Regions from separate parts of the Thermosipho sp. 1244 genome, predicted to be linked through region 1. Evidence: riboswitches for the same ligand, from Rfam matches in the RefSeq annotation. Region 1 holds a riboswitch; the other holds the start of a gene.
The links. A riboswitch is a leader RNA that binds a small molecule or an ion and turns the genes downstream of it on or off. The one in region 1 is predicted to bind thiamine pyrophosphate.

Region 1 (3,487 bases):
TCTATTTTAGCTGCTTCGATAGAGTATGGATCAATTGTTTTCCAACCACTTGAGATTATTCCATATACTATTGGAAGCGAAATTAACGAGTATATTACAAGAATTGAAATATATTGACTAATATTTAGGGACACATATGAGAAAGCAAGAGTAACTGGAGAAATTGATGCGGGTAAAAACATTAAATATTGAAGCTTTTGGATTTTATAAAAAGAGCTTACTATTGAGATAATTATTGAAATAATTGAAGAGATTATACTAAAAGAGATTGTATATACAAACATAGATGAAAAAGTGGTACCAATGTATCTTTTTAAATTTAATGATAAAAGTCTTTTGAAGTTTTCTGTTCCAAATCCTCCACCGTAGTTTATAAATCCTGAAAGGACAGAATATGTTAGTGGAATGAATATGATTGCAATGGTTAGAATTATATAGAAATATCCCCAAATGGGGAATTTTTCTTTTAAAGAGTCTCCATTGTGGAATTCAAACTTTTCAAATGAAAGCATGTATGAAACTACAGAGATGAATAAGATTTGAAAAAATGAAAGTGAAAGAGCACTTTTAAAATCAAAGAGTATTTTTGTGTACATATATATGGAAACTTCAATAGTTGAATATTTTATTCCACCAAGTATTAAAACAACTGAAAAACTTGTAAAAGTATAGACATAAGTTAAAAGAAATGCTTTTAAAATCGATGGAGTTAAAATTGGAAGTTCCACTTTCCAAAAAATTCTGTGTTGTTTTGCACCATCTATTTTTGCTGCTTCGATTAAACTTGCATCTATTTTTTCCCATGTTTCTCCAACTATCCTTATGAAAAGTGGAAAGTTATAGAAGACATGTCCTAGAATTACAGCGGTGAATGTATACAAAATTTTCCCATCAAATCCTAGTATTCCCAACAACTTAGTTAAGAGTCCATTTCTTCCAAAAGCCATTAAAAATCCAATGCTCATGGTAACACCAGGTAAAATAAAAGGAATTGATGACAATATTCTAAAAATAGATTTTAAAAATGCATGTGTCTTTGTTCTAGCAACAATGTATGCGCCTGGTAATCCAAGAATCAATGTGAAAATCGAAGAAACAATTGCTTGGGTTATAGTAAATTTGATAACATTTAAGTGATCTTTTATAGTGGAAAAGTTTATTCCACCGAATTTATAAAATAGAAAAAATAAGGGGACAAAAAGTCCCCCAATAACGTACAATAAAGGGATTACCCACCAATAATTTCTTTTGTCCATTCTTTTAATATCTCCTCTTGTTTTTCATATAAATTTGGATTTATTTTTAAAATTTTTTCCATTTTTGGTACATATTTAAATGCATCTGGAATACTGACATTGGTTACGGGAAGCATCCATTGATTTAATGGAATTTTTTCTTGAAAACTGTCCATTAATACAAACTCTAAAAATCTTTTTGCAAGTTCTATATTTTTTGCACCTTTTACTATTGCAGCATATTCAACTTGTACAAATGCCCCTTCTTTCATAATTACTGGTACATATGTGATTTTACCATAGTTGTAATAACTATATGCACCATCTGTAGCGTAACTTACCATGATATCTGCTTCGCCGGTTTCGAGCATTTCAAATGCTTCATCCCAGCCTGGTGTTATTGTTAGTATGTTTTCTTTGAATTTTTTCCAAAAATCTAGATAGTTGTCTCCATAGATGGCGATTGTCCACAACAAAAAACTAATTCCTGTGCTTGAAGTGCGTGGATCTTCCACAACTATTCTGTTTTTGAACTCTTTTTTTAATAAATCCGAAAAACTTTTTGGTGGATTTTTTACAGTGTTTTTGTTGTAAACTATTGCAATGGCACCAAAATCAAATGGTACACCGTATTCATCTTTTAATTCTGGATATTTTAATAAAGAATAATTTATCGGTGAATATTTTTCAAGTAATCCTTCTTTTTTTGCCCTATGCAATAAAGCTTGGTCAAGTCCTATTATTACGTCTGCTTTTTGATTATCCTTTTCTAATATTAACCTTGATAATACGGCTCCGGCATCTCCAAAAGATCTAAGTTCGACTTTGCAATCATACATTTTTTCAAAAATTGGAATTACTTCATAACCAATCCCTGAGACGAAACTATCGTATGTGTAAATTACCAATGTTTGGGTAGAAAAATAAAGTACTCCAATTAGAATAAACAAGCTCACAATATATTTTTTCATCTTTTCACCTCCTAAAAAAAATCCCTCCTTTTGGAGGGTTTTCCCCATCCCTCCGCCAGTATTACCTGGGTCAGGTTCAAAGGGTCGAAGGTTTCCACCTTCCTCTCAGCCCCGGAATATGGAGCTCCCCTTGGGTTAATTCTATTATACATCAGGTTGATTAATTCAAAAACATAAAGTTTTACGTAAATGTTAAATTTATTCGGTGTGTTAAGTTAAGTAATCGAATTGACGTAATTTATTTGTTACATATAATTTTATGTTTGTTTTCAAAGTTGTACAAAAATTTAATTGAAAAAAGGAAAAAGTATAATATACTAAATTAGGAAGAAAAAGGAAGGTGATTTATTTGTTCGAGGGACTACAAGAAAAACTTTCAAAGGCGTTTAAAAGTTTATCTGGAAAAGGAAAGATTACGGAAAAAAATATTAAAGAAGCTATTAGAATAGTAAAGCTTTCTTTGCTGGAAGCTGATGTTAATTATAAAGTGGTAAAAGAATTTATAGATGAAGTAAAGAAGAAAGCGTTAGGAGAAGAAGTCTTGAGATCTTTGACTCCTGATCAAATGTTTATTAAGATTTTGAAAGACGAATTAATTAGATTAATGGGGGAAAAATCGCAATTGCAAATGATTCATTCCCCTTCATATATTATGATGGTTGGATTGCAAGGAAGTGGTAAGACAACGAGTGCAGCTAAAATTGCAAATTTACTTAAAAAAAGAGGTAGAAAACCATATTTAGTCGCAGCAGATACCTATAGACCTGCGGCTATTGATCAATTGATAACTTTGGGTAAAAGGATAGACGTACCTGTCTACTATGGTGATAAAAAAAATCCAATTAAAATAGTAAAATGGGCTTTAAAAGAAGTAAAAGATAGTGGATATGATGTAGTAATATTTGATACAGCTGGGAGATTGCACATAGATGAAGAAATGATGTCCGAATTGGTGGAAATTAAAGATATTTTAAAACCGGATGAAATTTTGATGGTAGTTGATGCAATGACTGGGCAAGATGCGGTAAACTCTGCTAAAACTTTTGATGAAAGGCTGGATGTCACGGGATTTGTGGTAACAAAGATGGATGGTGATGCAAGGGGTGGAGTGATTTTATCAATTAGATATGTTACACAAAAACCTGTGAAATTTATTGGAACCGGTGAAAAAATAGAGGACCTTGAAGAGTTTTATCCAGAAAGAATTGCAAGTAGAATATTGGGGCTTGGTGATGTTTTGACGTTAATTGAAAAGGCAGAGCAGGAACTTGATAAAGAAAA
Region 2 (3,487 bases), on a different contig from region 1:
GGCAGATAAATATTTGGCCATAAAAGCACTTTGCCTAATCTTCCTAAATGTTTCATGATAATCATTGCACGTTAATTTAGGATGAAAATTCATCTTAAATATAAATGGAGCATGTATTCCAAATGACTTTTTCAAATTAAACAAGTTATTCACAAATAAGGGACTCAAAAATCCTAATTCATAAAAATCTAAATCTTCGAATTTTTCCAAAAAATATTTTAAAAATCTAAAATCACTCCTTATAACACTCGTTGAAACTCCTATTCTCATTCTTTCAAATACTCCTCTACAATTTTTAATGAACAAAATGGTCCACACATTGAACAACCTTTCCCGTGAAATGGTCTATTCTTTAAATATTTATCAACTATCTCCTTGTCTAAAACAACTTCTTTTATGTTTTCAAAATTTAAGCTTTTTCTTGAAATAGCCACTTTATAATTTTCCTCAATAAATTTTCCTCTTGAAAAATCTACAGCCATTGCCGCAATTTTAGAAGAAATAACTCCTAATTTTACATCTTCAACAGAAGGCAATGACAAATGTTCCGAGGGAGTTACATAACAAATAAAATCCGCTCCACTTTTTGCGGCAATTGCTGCTCCAATCGATGAGGTAATATGATCATATCCAGGCGCAAAATCTAAAACTATTGGCCCAAGTAAAAACACTGGAGCATTTTTCCCATACTTTTTCATTAATTCAACAGTAGACTCTATTTGATCAATTGGAACATGTCCAGGCCCCTCCAGTATTACTTGAACATTCTTACTTCGAGCTTTTTCAACTAACTCTTCAAATATAAACCACTCTTCTAATTGTAACCTATCCAATGAATCAAATAAATTCCCGGGCCTTAAAGAATCTCCTAAACTCAGTGTAACATCATATTCTCTAGCAATATCTAAAACTTCATCGAAGTATCTATAAAACGGATTTTCAAATCCATTTTTAATTATCCAACCTGCAATAATAGAACCGCCACGACTTACTATTTTCATTATTCTACTAGACTTTTTTAGTTTTTTTACAATATCTTTTGTAATACTAACATGCAAAGTAACAAAATCTACACCTTGTTTTGCATGTTTTTCAAATATTTTTAAAAAATCTTTTTCCGAAAAATCTACAACATTCCTATTTTCCTTATATGCTATGACCGCTGCATCGTAAATTGGAACAGTCCCTACGGGAATATCTGAAATTTTCAATAATTCTTTGCGTTGAAAATCCAAATCTCCCCATGTAGAAAGAAGCATTACACTATCTGCTTTATATTCTCTCGCTGTTTTATATTTTTTTAATTCATATTCAAAGTTATCATATCCCAAAGAAGTACCGATGTTTGCATTAACTTTTATTTTTAAACCATTTCCTATCCCCATTGGATTTTTCAAAGAAACATGATTATTATTTTTTGGTATAACTATTGTCCCATCTAATAATCCTTTTACAAGATAATCAATACTTCTTCCTTCTTTTTTTGATATTTCATTAAGAATTGAAGGAACCTTACCACTTTTTATTTCATCTATTATTGTCATCCTTTCACCTCAACATCAATATTCTCGATAATAATATTTGCAATTTTAATTCCAGACTTTAACATACCACCGAATATTGGCCCCATTCTTGGACCACCCCCAACAGATACTGCGGCCATTCCCATTACAAGTAACCCCGGGAAAATTTCTTTAGTATTTTCAAGAACAAATTTTTCACCTTCTTTTGCATTCATAGGAAACTCCCTTATTTTTCCTAGAGGTAAGTCAATTGATAAATTTCTATCTATAACCATATTAACTACACTTGCAGGATGTCCAGTACCATCAATAACATATTTTGCCTTTACCGTTATAGGATCAACATGTAACCTTTGTTTTATAACAGGTGCCCAATTAATTACCACACCGTTTATTCTCTCTTTGCTCATTAGAACGTCTTCTACAAAAACATTATTAAATATTTTTGTACCCACTTTTGTTGAATTGTACAACAAAGCTGAAGCAAAATGTACGGAATCAATAGAAATAAACCCTTTAGTTTTCTTGTATTTCATATCTAGCTCTTCTAAAAACCACTCAACATCTTCCTCTACAACTAATTCATTAAATAACATCCCTCCGCCCCATGTTCCACCTCCTGGTTCATTTTTTTCCTCAAAAATTATCACATTAAACCCATTTTTCGATAAAACATATGAAGCGGCTAACGCACTAGGCCCTCCTCCAACAATTGCTACATCTACATCTAAACTTTTTTTTAATTTCTCGGTAAATTCCTCTACTATAATTTTTGAAATTTCTAAATCCCACATCTTAAATCCCTCCTTAAAAAAATTTTGCCCTCCACCGGAGGGCAAAATTTCATTTTTTCTCTTTCCCAGTCCCTCCGCCGGTATTACCCGGTTCAGGTTCTAAGGGTCGAAGGTTTCCACCTTCCTCTCAGCTCCGGAATATGGAGCTCCCCTCGGGAAATTATTCACTTTACATGTATATTTTAACTCAATTATTTTATCAGGTCAAACTTTTCTTAATTTCTTTTATTAATTTATAAAAAAACACATAAGAATATATTCCGAATGTTAATATAGAAAACAAAATTAAATTAAAAATAGATAGTCTTGACTTTAAAACGCTCAAAATCAATTTTAAGTATAAAAGCACAAACAGTAAAGCAAGAGTTTGCGAAAAGAAATACGTAAAAATAGAAGATGTCAAATAAAGCGGAAAAAAGGAAAAAATTACAAGACTTAAAACAATATAATAAATGGATAAAACATTTATCTTTAACTCTCTTTTAATTTTTAAGCCTATTACATACAAAAAAATCAAAAAAGAGATTGATGAAAGTCCCAAAAAAACTTCTGCAAGATCTTTATAGAAAAAATATAAAATATTTGAAAGTATCGAAAATCCCACATACATATAATATGAAATTACCACATATCTCATCCCTTCCTATTCACAAGTATAATAAAATTTTTTACTTAAGTCAATTTTTCAAGCAAGCCCGTTCAAAAAAGGAAAAAAGGGAAAGATGAAGTTATAAATTCAACAAAGAATTTTACAAATTTATTTTGCAATATTCTAAAAAGAAAGATAAACCACGAAAATACACAGAACCCATGATTTGTTTTCTCTTTTTTTACAAGTTCTTTTGAAAGCATTATTACAAAATATAAAGAATAAAGTACCCTCTCACACGTCTCTTTGGTATAGCTTCAAAGTATTAAATACTCAAACACGTTTTATCTTTCATATAAAAAAAGACAACAATCAAACTATGAAATACATATCGTGTGTGGGAAAAAAAGAACTATGAAAGTTCAAAGAAAATTATCAAAAAATCAAGTACAAAATAGAACAGATAATAAAAATAGTGAAAAATATATTTGGAAATAGAGATAGAACTTTTTTGTTTAAAATGCCAAAACTGTGTGTATATGCAAAATTTGTGCTGTACAATTTAATAGAGTTATCCAAAT

Region 2: another riboswitch for thiamine pyrophosphate. It lies ahead of AS157_RS04500 (sulfide-dependent adenosine diphosphate thiazole synthase); the one in region 1 lies ahead of AS157_RS07035 (thiamine ABC transporter substrate-binding protein).

What each region holds. Positions count from the first base shown of each region.
Region 1 covers NZ_LNGA01000030.1:23,336-26,822, reverse strand. The annotation lists gene AS157_RS07040 (ABC transporter permease) at 1-1,220, opposite strand, end outside; gene AS157_RS07035 (thiamine ABC transporter substrate-binding protein) at 1,229-2,206, opposite strand; TPP riboswitch at 2,237-2,347, opposite strand; gene ffh (signal recognition particle protein) at 2,556-3,487, shown strand, end outside.
Region 2 covers NZ_LNGA01000017.1:37,902-41,388, forward strand. The annotation lists gene AS157_RS04490 (IolE/MocC family protein) at 1-270, opposite strand, end outside; gene thiC (phosphomethylpyrimidine synthase ThiC) at 267-1,544, opposite strand; gene AS157_RS04500 (sulfide-dependent adenosine diphosphate thiazole synthase) at 1,541-2,317, opposite strand; TPP riboswitch at 2,369-2,480, opposite strand; gene AS157_RS04505 (DUF4234 domain-containing protein) at 2,517-2,954, opposite strand.